Regions from separate parts of the Paenibacillus sp. FSL P4-0338 genome, predicted to be linked through region 4. Evidence: riboswitches for the same ligand, from Rfam matches in the RefSeq annotation. Region 4 holds a riboswitch; each other region holds the start of a gene.

Region 1 (3,361 bases), on a different contig from region 4:
GAGGGAAAGATGGAACTGGTCGCGCCAGCGGAACTCGAACCGCGCCTTGGACAGCGCATCGTCACGGTCCTGCGCTCCCGGATGTCCCTTGGCAAGGTCTGCAGCATGTGCAGCAATTTTGTAGGTAATGACGCCTTCGCGCACATCATTCTTGTCAGGCAGGCCTAAATGCTCCTTAGGGGTAACGTAACACAGCATCGCCGTGCCGAGCCCCCCGATCATCGCGGCTCCGATGGCCGAAGTGATGTGATCATAGCCGGGTGCAATATCCGTAGTCAGCGGCCCAAGCGTATAGAAAGGAGCTTCCCGGCAAATCTCAAGCTGCTTGTCCATATTCTCCTTAATCTTGTGCAGCGGCACATGCCCCGGACCTTCAACCATGACCTGAACATCGTGCTTCCAGGCTAGTAGGGTCAGTTCTCCCAGCGTCTCCAGCTCGGCGAACTGAGCTTCGTCATTGGCGTCGGCGATTGAGCCGGGACGCAGGCCATCCCCAAGTGAGAAGGCCACATCATACGTCTTCATAATCTCACATATATCTTCGAAGTGTGTGTACAGGAAGTTCTCCTGCTGATGAGCCAGGCACCAGGCGGCCATAATCGATCCGCCCCGGGATACGATGCCAGTCATTCTCCGGGCAGTCAGCGGAATATAGCGCCGCAGCACCCCTGCATGAATGGTGAAGTAATCCACTCCCTGCTCCGCCTGTTCAATCAACGTGTCACGATAGAGCTCCCAGGTTAAGTCCTCGGCAATGCCGTTCACCTTCTCCAGCGCCTGGTATAAGGGCACTGTACCGACCGGCACAGGAGAATTGCGGATAATCCACTCCCGGGTGGTATGGATCTTGGAACCGGTGGAGAGATCCATAATGGTGTCAGCCCCCCAGCGGGTCGCCCACCGCATCTTCTCCACTTCCTCTTCTATAGAAGAAGTGACCGCAGAATTTCCGATGTTCGCATTGATCTTCACCAGGAAGTTACGGCCGATAATCATCGGCTCACTCTCCGGGTGATTTATATTGGCCGGGATAATGGCACGGCCCGCTGCCACTTCATCCCGTACGAACTCCGGCCGGGTATTCTCGCGGATCGCAATATACTCCATTTCCGGTGTTATAATCCCTTGCCTTGCATAATGTAGTTGAGTTACATTACCGCCTGTATAGGCCCGCTGGGGATTCCTGCGCAGTCCTGGACAAGCTTCGGCGGCAGCCCCTTGTCTGCGGATTCCGTTATCCTCCGGCCGGACGGCTCTTCCGGTGTATTCCTCCGAATCGCCACGCTCCGCAATCCAGCTTGAACGGTGCGGCGGCAGCCCCCTCCGAATGTCAGTCTCTTCCGCGGCATCCGTGTAAATACCGCTTGTGTCATAGACACGCAGCGGAGCATTCTCCTCTTCCCCGGCAACGCCTTCGGTTCTGCTAAGGCTGATCTCACGCATCGGAACTTGGATATCCGGGCGTGAGCCCTCCACATACACTTTACGGCTTGCGGGGAATCCGGAAAGATCCACCTCTTCGTTTTTACCCATTCCTGTCATTTCAATCTCCTCCTCTTCGCTCTGTACACTCATCAGATAAGAGGTCACGCAGCAGATTGAGCTGAAGAATCTATAGATTCCTGCAAGTCAAAAAGCCGCTCCACCTGGAGCGGCTTTATTAAAGAAACAGCCAAATAAGACTGTACTCAAAAAAGGTCCGACTCCACTTTCCTACGCTGGTATGATCCAGATCAGGTTCAAGGGTCCGGAAATTCAATTTTCCCGTCTCAGCCTATTCAGGCTCCCCTAGTGGGTATCTTATCTAATTAAGTACATTTTACCTGTGCGGGTAATTGTTGTAAACCCGTTATTTGTCCAGCGATTCGCTCCAGTCGTGCACCATCGTGCCTTCCAGGAACTTCTCGGCATCCATAGCGGCCATACAGCCGGTTCCCGCTGCCGATATCGCTTGGCGGTAACGGGTGTCCTGCACATCGCCGCAGGCGAATACACCCGGGATGTTGGTCTCGGTGGTACCCGGATTCACCACGATATAGCCATTAGCATCCGTATTGATCTGCCCGCCCAAGAAGGCTGTGTTCGGTGTGTGTCCAATCGCTACGAACACACCGTCTGCCTCTACCAGCTCTGTCAGACCTGTCTCATTATTAAGCACCGTAAGACCCTTCACTCCGGTCTCTCCTACCGTTACTTCTACCGGTGTGCGGTTCAAGGCCCAGGTTACCTTGCTGTTGTCACGCGCCCGGTCCTGCATGATCTTCGAGGCCCGCAGCTCGGGACGGCGGTGAACCAGCGTTACGCTGGAAGCAAAACGGGTCAGGAAGCTGGCTTCCTCCATGGCAGAGTCACCTCCGCCGACGACGACAATCTTTTTATTACGGAAAAAGAAGCCGTCACAGGTCGCACAGGTGCTGACCCCACGGCCCACATTCTCCTGCTCGCCCGGGATGCCCAGATATCTTGCAGAGGCCCCGGTTGAAATAATGACTGACTCCGCTTCCAGTACACCCATTCCGTCCACTGTTACCTTGAACGGACGCTGTGAGAAGTCCACCGACTCCACCCAGCCGTTCTTGAATTCAGCGCCGAAGCGTTCTGCCTGCTTGCGCATATTGTCCATCAGGTCCGGACCCAGAATCCCTTCAGGGAAGCCTGGAAAGTTCTCCACTTCTGTTGTCGTTGTCAGTTGTCCCCCAGGCTGCAAGCCTTCAATTACCAGCGGGCTCAGGTTCGCACGCGCCAGATAAATGGCAGCAGTCAGCCCGGCCGGGCCTGTTCCGATTACAATCGTTTTGTACATTACATTGGCCTCCTTACAAGTAGATGTTCTTACAACAGCAATTGCTTCAAATACGGGTAGTGGACGGCGATAAGCCGCTGGTTCCTGGCAGTATCCCCTTGGGTCCGGGAGCAGCCGCAGGCTCCTGCTCTTCGCCGGGCGAACCGCCGGCTTCATTCAGGTTCTCCCCGATCAGCCGCTGAAGGCTGAACAATGCTGCCTCCTGCAGGCGGTCCTCCTGCAGCGGCTCCTGCTCCAGAACTCCGCGCAACACCTCAGACATCTCCTCGTCCTCAATCCAGCGGAGAGCCTCGGTCACCTGAAGCTTCGTAGCAGAATCGCCGTAGCGCAGCGCCCAGAAGAACGAGGCACGCAATAGCGGATTATTCCGCACTTCTTCAGTGAATCTGCCCGTATTGCCCTTCCACTGCTTCAGCTGCTCCTGGAAAGGCAGCTGATAATTATAGCTGACAGTAGGCATAGGATGTCCTTCTGCACGGGCCTGCTGGAGCTGGGACAGGAAGAACGCAGGGACAGCGGAAGCTGGGTCCAGCTTGGCTGCCTGTCTCCAGCAGCGCA
Region 2 (3,361 bases), on a different contig from region 4:
CATAGGTGGCCGAGATTTTGAGCCCGGAGAACAGGGAGGGCAGGGAGCCGGGAAGCTCCAGCCGGGTGAAGATCTGCCACTTGCCCGCACCGGCCATCTTCATATAATTCATCATCACCCGGTCGCTTTGGGCCAGTCCGCCCATGGCTGCAACAGCTACGGGGAAGAAGCAGACGAGGGTGATCAGGATGATTTTGGGCAGCAGGCCGAACCCGAACCAGATCAGCAGCAGCGGGGCAAGCGCAATAGAAGGCACATTCTGGCTGAGGATCAGGAGCGGATAGAGCGCTCTCTTGAGCCAGGGCAGCAGATGCAGCAGCAAGGCGGTGAGCAGGCCAATGCCTGTGCCGACAGGGAAGCCGATCAGGGTCAGCCGCAGCGTAGCAGCGGTGTGCTCCCAGATCCCGGAGGCGTTGTTCTTCGACTCACGCGCGATATCCGCAGGGCTGGGCAGCTGGTAAGCCGGGATGTCGAACACCATGACCGATAGCTGCCATATCCCGACAAAAAAGAGGACCGCCACAAGGGGCGGCCACACTAGCTTCCAGGTGCTTCTCACGGCCGGTATTTCTCCGTCAGCTTATCCATGCTGATGCCGCCCGGATTATGGGCGATCTTGATCTGTGAGATCACACTCGGACTGCCGGAAGCGATCAGCGCCTCATGCATGTCACGCACAATATCCAACAGATCGGACAGCTCACCTTCCATCGTGGTCTCCAGCGGATTCACCTGATGCTTCACGCCTGACTTCTGAATGACCTCAATGGCCTTGTCCACGTATGGGATAGAATCCTCGTTGTTCGGTGTCTTCGGAATGACCTGAATGCTCAGCAATGTATTAGCCATGATGAATCCTTCCTCTCCAAGTTAAGTATAAGATTCCCGCCATGCGGGTTCATTATGATTCCGGCAAAAATTCATTCGTAAACGTACTCTCCGCATCCAGCGGCTTATCCAGCAGCTTCAGGCCGTACATCCAGTCGGCGTAATTCTTCCAGATCTCAAGCTTCTGCTCACCCCAGCGCGGGGCGTCGTCCTTGTATTTCGGGCTAAGCCATTTCTGGCTGGCCAGCACCAGCTTGGGGTCCAGATCAGGTACAGCATCGGACAAGACCGTCGCGGCTTCTTCCGGGTTATCGATAGCGTACTGATATCCCTTGGACGTAGCCTTAAGGAAGGCCTTCACCACTTCAGGATGCTCGGCGATCTCCTTCTCGCTGGTGGTCAGCACCGGGGTGTAGTAATCGAGCTGCGGAGCGTAATCCTTCAGATACAGCATATCCAGCGGCTCCCCGCGCAGCTCGGCTTCTACGCCGGTCCAGGCATAGAAGATCCAGGCGAAGTCAATATCCCGCTTCACGGCTGTGAAAAAGTCCGCTTCACCGATATTCACCAGCTTCACCTTGGAGACATCCCCGCCTTCGGGGTCCATGATGGCTTTCATGGCAGCCTGCTCCGCAGGGGAGCCCCAGCCTCCGTAGGTTTTGCCTTCGAAATCCTTCGGCGTCTTAATGTTGCGGTCCTTCGGAGCCGCGAACCCGGAGGTATTATGCTGAATGATTGCAGCGATCGACACCAGCGGTACATCCTGCAGACGGGCCAGGGTCAGCGCCTCTTGGGCACTGATGCCGAACTGGGCTTCACCGGAAGTGACCATCGTATCAGATCCGGCAGCGCCAGGCTGTACAATCTGCACGTCAAGACCTTCCTCCGCGTAATAGCCCAGCTCCTTGGCGGCATACAGGCCGGTATGATTGGTGTTCGGCGTCCAGTCCAGGGCAATCTTGACCGGGGTCAGCACCTTAGGTGCATCCGTGGGTGCGGCTGCGGTTGCATCAGGTGCAGCCGTGCTGTTCCCGGCAGCAGGGGCGCTGGCTCCCGCATTCCCGCTGTTGTTCCCGCCGCCACATCCCGCTACAGTGAGCAGCAGCATGGAGCTGAGCAGTAGTGTGACTGTTTTTTTGACTCCCATTTCTCTTTCTCTCTCCTTCCAGCAACCCCTAGTCTTCAGAGCTTACAGAAACCTTATTCCTGTACATCCTTAGAATCAAAAAAGCGTCCCGATGATCGGGACGCCAGTGACTTGCGTGAGGGGACTTCAGCTTCAGTACTGCTTAAGGCACTGTGCCGAATGAAGATTCCTACGCTGGCATTATCCAGATCAGGTATAAGGGTCAGTATCTTGTGGGATACAATCTCAGCCGGCCAATTCCAGCACCCCTGGTTCTATAAAGTTCACGGGTATTGCTATGTTCTTACGGTGTATTATAGACGGCAGCTTCGCCGTTGTCCACCCTCTGTATCTTAATCCCTCGTATAATGCCGCTTCTTGCGGCGGCTGCGGATACCGTTCCAGAGCTCTCTCAGCGTTAAGCCGACACTGACGGTGATCCCCGAGAAGGTCAGGAACATAGCGAGATACTCGAACGCGGAGTACTCCAGCATTTTGCTCCAGTCGATCTGGCCCTTCAGATCCTCGATTACCTGATTCATCCCGTAGATTCCGCTGATGACCGTAAATACCGTGAGCACCATCAGGAGCGTATCCCGCCGTTTGGCCTGGAATTTGTCCTGATACTGGAATAGGTCATTCAGGGTCATTTTCACCTCATCGAACAAGGCATCATTGCCATACACCTTACGCAGCTGAAAAAAAATCTCACGCCCCTGCGACTGCGAAATCAGCTCCAGGAAGTAGAATTTGGCCGAGAATTTGTTGATCAGGAAGATCAGATTCTCGATCTCGTCGTTATCGTGGTTGATGCGCAGTCGGGAGTGGAGGTTGGCGAGCTTCAGCAGTACGATTTTATGAAAAATACTCAGCAGCATTCCGTAATAATACTCGCCGTACATCTGGCTGATCAGGCCTGCGGCAATCGCAGGCGTAGCCCGGCTCACGCAGCAGAAGGTCTGCTCATTGGTCATATAATAGGTGTCCGGCCCCCAGCGGCTATAGCAATGCTCCCGGGTGTACTGCTTGATATAGTCCGGATCACTCGCACTCATGTAGGGGGTGCCGTCAATGTTCAGACCGTCCACCTGGGAGGCCCGGTAGAGCATTTCAACACTGATCTCTTCCTCATCCTCCTGGAGATTAACGCCGTAGAAGGCCTGCACCAGCATCCGTTCATCGACGAAGAAGGGCAGGGTCTCGAAATAATTGCCATTCGTCTCCGCAGGATCGAGATACGGCTCAAGCCCCGCTGCCAGATGCCTGAACACGAAATCCTCCACCCGGGCAAAAGACTTCTTATGACAATGAATGAAAGTATGCTCATCCTGAACACTGACATCCTCCAGATTGCGGAACCGGTCGGCGAATTCCAGCACCATGCTGAAGGGGAGGTTCTCCTCCTCA
Region 3 (3,361 bases), 910 kb from region 4:
CAGCAGCATGGCTGGCCTTGAAATTGCATTGTGCAGATAACGGGTATAGCGGATAGTAGTCATGAATAACGTCCTCTTTTCTTCAAAATAATCTTCTCCAGCGCGGCGACTGCCAGAAACAGCAGGATACCGAGTACGGATAATAAGACAACAGCAGCGAACATCTTGGCGCTCTGCAGATTCCCTGCCATTCTGCGGCTGAAATAGCCCAGCCCTTGGCTGCCCCCAAGCCATTCCCCAATCGTTGCACCGATCACACAGTACACAGCCGACAGCTTCAGTCCGGAGAAAAAAGAAGGCAAGGCCAGCGGAACGCCCACCTTCCAGAGAATCTGCCAACGGTTCGCGCCGTACGTAAGCAGCAGCTCCCGGTAGGCGTCCGTGTTCTTAGACAAGCCGTCATAGGTGCCGATGACCACCGGGAAGAAAGCGGTCAGGAAGACAACGGCGACCTTGCTCCACAAGGTGTAGCCGAACCACATGATGAACAGAGGCGAGAGGGCGATCAGCGGAACCGTCTGGCTGATAATCAGCAGCGGGTACAGCGCCTTGGCCAGCGGACTGAACAGGTGCATGGCGATGCCCAGCAGGCTGCCGCAGACCACAGAAAGTGCAAAGCCTGTGAGCACCTCAAGCAGTGTAGCAGGCAGATGTACCGCGAATAACAAGCGGTGTTCCTCCAGCACAGCCATGCAGATCGCAGATGGAGCCGGAAGGATGAAGGGAGGAACCAGGCCCAGCCGGGCTACTGACTCCCAGACCGCAAGCGCCAGCAGGGCGAGCAGGGCCGCCGGACCGTAATGCTGGAGCAATCTTCTAAGAGCGGCGGTTCTCATATAACTTCAGCTCCAATTTCTGGCGCAGGGCGGCGAACTGCGGTTCATAGTTCAGACTGTGATGACGCGGACGAGGGAGACTGGCTGAGAATTCCTGTATCCCGCCGTCCTCTCGGCCAGTCATTAGATAGATTCTGTCACTGAGCAAGAGCGCCTCCTCCAAGTCATGGGTGATGAATAGCACCGTCTTGTCTAGCTCCGCCCATAACTCCAGCAGCCAACGCTGCAGCGAACGCTTCGTAATGGCATCGAGCGCCCCGAACGGCTCATCGAGCAGCAGCAGGTCATTCCCGGCCGCCACAGTGCGGAGGACCGCCACACGTTGGCGCATCCCGCCGGACAGCTCCTGCGGATAAGCCCCTTCGGTCTCGTCAAGGCCGAAACGGTGTAGCAGGGTACGGATCTCGGCAATAGCGGCTGCTTTGGGACGGCTGCGCTTAAGCTCCCAGGGCAACAGACAATTGTCCAATACGGTGCGCCAAGGCAGGAGGAGATCCTGCTGCGGCATGTAGGCCACGCTACCCAGTCTTTTCGCTGCTGTTGCTGAATCAGCTCCGTTAAGCGTGATCCTGCCGCTGCCCGGCTCCAGCAGACCGGCGATGATTTTGAACAAAGTGCTTTTGCCGCATCCGCTTCCGCCTACGATAGAAATGAATTCGCCGCGCTGCACATTCATGGATAGCCCTGAGAATACGGGTGTCCGGGACGAACCGGTCCCGAAGACATAGGACAGATTGCTAATATTGATCATAAGACTATGTACGAAGCCTCCTTGGAATTGGTATAGATACTGTACGGAGCACAAAAAAGCCCCATTCATTCCCGGAGGCAATGAATGGGGCGGAAGGTACAGTCAGCTGAGGCCCTGTGACGGGAACCACTGATACATTCTGCTCCACTTCCCTCCGCTGGTATGATCCAGATCAGGTTCAAAGGGTCCGGAGCTTAAGCTCCGTCTCAGTCGGCCGACTCCCCTAGTGAATAATGTTGCTATTGAATTCGTAATTGCTACTTAATATACCACAAATTCTCCTCTTGTAAAGGGCAGGCGGTCAGCGCTTCGCCAGACCGGTCACGAACAAAGTGACGATGCCCCGGGAGATGTCCAGCTTGGAGGCGTGGTGCCGCTTCTGCTCATACAGGTACAGATCGGGACTGAGGACAGAGATTAGGGCTGTGGCCGCAAAGGCCGGATCAATGTCAATAATCTCACCACCTGCCGCAGCGCGCTCTAGCAGCTCTGTCATCATCACCCCCAGCCGCTGAAAAAAAGGATGCTCAAACTGGGTCAGCTGCTTCTTGCCGGTGAACTCGGCTTTGATCATATTCAACAGCTCGGCATATTGTTCAATGAAATCGGCAATCTGCTCAATGCTGCTCTGCAGCTGAGCGAGCGCCGGGGCTTCACCGGCACTGGCAGCGACCTGCTGCTCCAGCCCGGACAGGAATTGATCTGCGCTGCCCTTCAGCAGGGCAGAACAGATCTCACCCTTGTCCGTAAAACGGCGGTACAGGGAGCCTTGCCCTATGCCTGCCCGCTTGGCAATGCTGTACATGCTGACCGCCTCGAGTCCGCTCTCGGTGAACAACTGGCGGGCAGCTTCAAGAATCCGCTGGACATAAGGATCGGCGGACACGGGCGGAGCGGATTCTATGGCTTGCGGAGCTGACGGATGGAGCTGCGCAGCATCGGTGTCTGGCTTGTTCATGAGAACCCCTTTCAGAAATAAATCAGTGATTTACAGAAAAATAAATAAAAGAATTGACACCACGGACAATTGTCCGTAGACTATGAATTGCACTAACGGACAGTTGTCCGTTCACTCATTATATAGAACAATCTGCCCGCAGGTCAATGTAGAACGCGGACAGCTTTAGGAGGAGAAGAGACATGGATCAGACCTTGAAGCAGGAAGCCGATTTCCGGCTGTCCAGTATTCTGGTTCCGCTGCTGGCTATTATTGCAGGAGTATTTATGGTTGTGCTGGACAGTACGGCGATGAATGTAGCTTTGTCCAGGCTGGTGGTGGATTTCAAGACGGATCTGCATACGCTGCAGTGGGTAGTTACCGGATATATGCTGGCTCAAGCTTCAGTTATTCCGCTGTCAGGCTGGCTGTCTGACCGGTTCGGAGCCAAGACAGTCTTCCTGACGGCGGTTATTGTGTTCACGATAGGCTCGATTCTGTGCGCTACACCAAGCAGCGCCGAATGGCTGATTGTTTTCCGGGTCATTCAGGGACTGGGCGGCGGCTGTGTGCTCCCTGTCGGGATGGCCTATGTGTACAGACTGGCTCCCAAAAGCAAGGTTGGCGTAGTCATGGGCATTATGGGCATTCCCGTCCTGTTCGCACCGGCTATTGGTCCGGTATTGTCGGGCTGGCTGGTTGAATATCATTCCTGGCGCTGGATCTTCCTCATTAATATTCCGATTGGCATCATTGCTGTGCTGATTGGCCTGCGCAAGCTGCCGAATGCTGCGAAGAACAGCGTGCCCGGCATGGATAAGCTAGGTATGGTTCTTG
Region 4 (3,361 bases):
ATCGATTACAGTTCCGTTCGTCAGCAAGATGCGCTCATTCCCCATGATAGTAGCGTCCCTTCAGTTAAAGGTAGTTGTCGTTCCTCACAAAGTATAGGACATTCCCCCTGGCGGATATAGATAATATTCTTTTTGGAAACGTTCGTTGCTTACCGGACTATCGTTCCGCTATAGGTGCCGGTGAATGAAGATTGGCTGTTTGGGCGGCTGCCAGGTGTGGTAAGTAACATAACGTACAGCCAAGCAGGCACACTGCCTGATGCATAAACACCAGACCTTAAGCCATGCTAACATGATCAATCAACATTACTGTGGATAGCGAAAGGAGAATGGATTATGCCAGACACTAACAAACAACCTGTTAAAACCCTGCCGCCGCAGGTACAGGATCAACGCCCCGGAATTGAGAGTGAGATGAACCCGCTCCCGGAGTTTGAGACACCGGCGTACAAGGCAGCAGGCAAGCTGCTGGGCAAGGCCGCGCTCATTACGGGAGGCGATAGCGGGATCGGGCGTGCGGTTGCCGTTCATTTTGCCAAGGAGGGCGCGGATGTGGTAATCTCCTATTTGAACGAGCATGAGGATGCGGAAGAGACCAAGCGCCAGGTGGAACAAGAGGGCAGAAAATGCATTCTGATCGCCGGGGACATCGGGGACGAATGCTTCTGTCAAAGCCTGATTCGTCAAACCGTTGAAGGACTCGGTAAGCTCGACATCCTGATCAACAATGCGGCGGAGCAGCATCCGCAGGACCATATTGAGGACATCTCAGCGGAGCAGCTGGAGCGTACGTTCCGGACGAATATTTTCTCCATGTTCTATCTGACCAAAGCAGCCATGCCTCATCTTACAAAAGGCTCTACGATCATTAACACCACCTCCATCACGGCGTATCGCGGCAGCCCGCAGCTGCTGGACTATTCGTCCACCAAGGGAGCGATTCTCAGCTTCACCCGTTCGCTGTCGATGAATCTGGCCGATAAGGGCATCCGCGTGAATGCGGTAGCGCCCGGACCAATCTGGACCCCGCTGATTCCGTCCACCTTTGACGCGAAGAAGGTCAGTGAGTTCGGCGGCACCCAGCCGATGAAGCGCCCGGGACAGCCTGAAGAGCTGGCACCGGCTTATGTATACCTGGCCTCGGACGATTCCTCCTATGTGAGCGGACAGGTGATGCATGTGAACGGCGGCGAGGTTGTCAACGGATAAGAAGCAGCGTGACCATACTAATACACTATTTGCTTAGCAAATGTGGAGAAGCCAGCCGGGAGGCTGGCTTTTGTGAGACGAGAGACGAGGCAGGTATAGCCCTGACAGGAATAATATGCTAATATACAAAAAGCAAGGCCAAACAATAGCATAGAACGATCACTAGGGGTGCCGCAAGGCTGAGACGGGCGTAGTTGTCCGGACCCTTTGAACCTGATCTGGTTTATACCAGCGTAGGGAAGTGGAGAACGAATATTGCAGCGGGGTACACGGTGAGTACCGGTATTCCAGCTTCTATTCCAGACTGCTTCCTTTACGGGGAGCGGTCTTTTTTGTGTTGTGTTGTGGTGTAGATTGAGCTGGAACAGACAGGAGGAGAAGGGTATTGTACGAGATTCATGCGGTCTCGGACGGGCGGCTGCAGCCTGAAGCGCTGGCTGAATGGGCCGTGGCGGTGCATTCTATGGTGGATTATATCCATCTCCGGGAAAAAGCCATGTCCGCCCGGGAACTGCTGGCGGCAGCGCAGCAGATGCTTCAGGCCGGGGTGCCGCCTTCGAAGCTGGTCATTAATGACCGGATCGATGTTGCCCTGGCCGCCGGGGCAGGAGGTGTACAGTTAGCCTGGCATAGCCTTCCGCCAGCCGCAGTACGCGGCCTTGCACCGGGCCTGCGGATCGGCAGATCGGTACACTCGCCGGAAGTGGCGGCGGAGGCTGGAAGGCAGGGAGCAGACTTCTGCCTCTACGGGCATGTGTTCCCTACGGCTTGCAAGCCCGGACAGCAGGCACGGGGACTGGAGCAGCTGGCAGAGGCTGTCCGCTGGTGCCGCATACCGCTGATTGCGCTCGGAGGGATTACCCCGGGCAATGCCGGAGCGGTGCTGGCCCAAGGGGCGGCTGGCATTGCTGTCATGTCGGGAATCTGCGGAGCTCCAGACCCGATGGGAGCGGCCTTGGCCTACAGGGAAGCGGTTCACAGGGCGGCAGAGCAGTCTTGTAATGCATGATATGGATCAAGTAAAGGGCACAGCAGGAGGTGAACAGGCATGATTGTGACCGTTAACGGGATGCCACAGAGGTTCGAAGAGAGCTGCCGGACACTGGCGGATCTGCTGGCCCGGCCTGAGTGGGCCGGTAAGCTGGTGATTGTCGAGCTGAACGGTGAGCTTGCCGGCAGAGAGGCTTACGGAGACACACTGCTCAGCGAAGGGGACCGGGTGGAGCTGGTTCATTTTGTAGGCGGAGGCTAAACACGAAGACTTACCCCAGGAGGCGTTAATATGCAAGATCCATTGATGATTGGCGGAGTGACTCTAACCAGCAGACTGTTCATTGGCACCGGAAAATACAGCCGTAACACCCTCATTCCCAAGGTGATTACGCGATCAGGCTCACAGGTCATTACCGTTGCCCTGCGCCGGGTGGACCCGGAGAGCAGTGACAATATTGTCAGCCATATTCCTTCCCATATGACCTTACTGCCTAATACCTCTGGTGCGCGCACCGCAGAGGAAGCAGTACGGATTGCCCGGCTGGCGAGATCGGCGGGACTGGGGAACTGGGTGAAGATTGAGGTCATCAACGACCAGAAATATTTGCTGCCGGATAACATGGAGACCATCCGGGCGACCGAGATCCTTGCAGCAGAGGGCTTCGTGGTGCTTCCGTACATGAGTCCTGATCTGTCCGCCGCTCTGCGGCTGAAGGCAGCGGGGGCCGCAGCCGTAATGCCGCTGGGAGCGCCGATCGGGTCCAACCGCGGGCTGCAGACCAAGGAGCTGATCCGGATTCTGATCTCCGAGATGGATCTGCCGGTGATCGTGGATGCCGGAATCGGCAGACCATCCGAGGCGGCTGAGGCGATGGAGATGGGGGCCGCAGCGGTCCTGCTTAATACAGCGATTGCTACCGCCTCAGATCCGCTGCTGATGGCAGAAGCTTTTCGTGAAGCGGTATCCGCAGGGCGCAAAGCTTATCTCGCCGGACTGGGGCCTGTGGAGGAGACGGCGGCAGCCTCTTCACCGTTGACCGGGTTCTTGGCCTGACAGATGGATTAGGGAGGAGAGGAACGGCTATGAGCTTTTATGAGACGATGACCCGGTTGGAACAGCTTCCTTACGGGACGCTATGGAGCCGGTATACGGCAGAGG

What was found. Region 4 has a riboswitch for thiamine pyrophosphate ahead of MKZ07_RS00830 (thiamine phosphate synthase). Riboswitches for the same ligand answer to the same signal wherever they lie in the genome.
Region 1: another riboswitch for thiamine pyrophosphate. It lies ahead of thiC (phosphomethylpyrimidine synthase ThiC); the one in region 4 lies ahead of MKZ07_RS00830 (thiamine phosphate synthase).
Region 2: another riboswitch for thiamine pyrophosphate. It lies ahead of MKZ07_RS25710 (ABC transporter substrate-binding protein); the one in region 4 lies ahead of MKZ07_RS00830 (thiamine phosphate synthase).
Region 3: another riboswitch for thiamine pyrophosphate. It lies ahead of MKZ07_RS04785 (ABC transporter ATP-binding protein); the one in region 4 lies ahead of MKZ07_RS00830 (thiamine phosphate synthase).

The regions. Positions count from the first base shown of each region.
Region 1 is NZ_JBBOCG010000002.1:39,731-43,091, reverse strand. It holds gene thiC (phosphomethylpyrimidine synthase ThiC) at 1-1,542, opposite strand, end outside; TPP riboswitch at 1,694-1,800, opposite strand; gene trxB (thioredoxin-disulfide reductase) at 1,850-2,803, opposite strand; gene MKZ07_RS24285 (tetratricopeptide repeat protein) at 2,850-3,361, opposite strand, start outside.
Region 2 is NZ_JBBOCG010000002.1:373,286-376,646, forward strand. It holds gene MKZ07_RS25700 (ABC transporter permease) at 1-559, opposite strand, end outside; gene MKZ07_RS25705 (thiamine-binding protein) at 556-849, opposite strand; gene MKZ07_RS25710 (ABC transporter substrate-binding protein) at 902-1,975, opposite strand; TPP riboswitch at 2,125-2,235, opposite strand; gene MKZ07_RS25715 (hypothetical protein) at 2,308-3,361, opposite strand, start outside.
Region 3 is NZ_JBBOCG010000001.1:1,106,120-1,109,480, forward strand. It holds gene MKZ07_RS04775 (ABC transporter substrate-binding protein) at 1-63, opposite strand, end outside; gene MKZ07_RS04780 (ABC transporter permease) at 60-836, opposite strand; gene MKZ07_RS04785 (ABC transporter ATP-binding protein) at 817-1,587, opposite strand; TPP riboswitch at 1,720-1,822, opposite strand; gene MKZ07_RS04790 (TetR/AcrR family transcriptional regulator) at 1,889-2,545, opposite strand; gene MKZ07_RS04795 (DHA2 family efflux MFS transporter permease subunit) at 2,728-3,361, shown strand, end outside.
Region 4 is NZ_JBBOCG010000001.1:197,907-201,267, forward strand. It holds gene MKZ07_RS00820 (amidohydrolase family protein) at 1-45, opposite strand, end outside; gene MKZ07_RS00825 (SDR family oxidoreductase) at 337-1,209, shown strand; TPP riboswitch at 1,364-1,466, shown strand; gene MKZ07_RS00830 (thiamine phosphate synthase) at 1,595-2,218, shown strand; gene thiS (sulfur carrier protein ThiS) at 2,258-2,461, shown strand; gene MKZ07_RS00840 (thiazole synthase) at 2,492-3,256, shown strand; gene thiH (2-iminoacetate synthase ThiH) at 3,286-3,361, shown strand, end outside.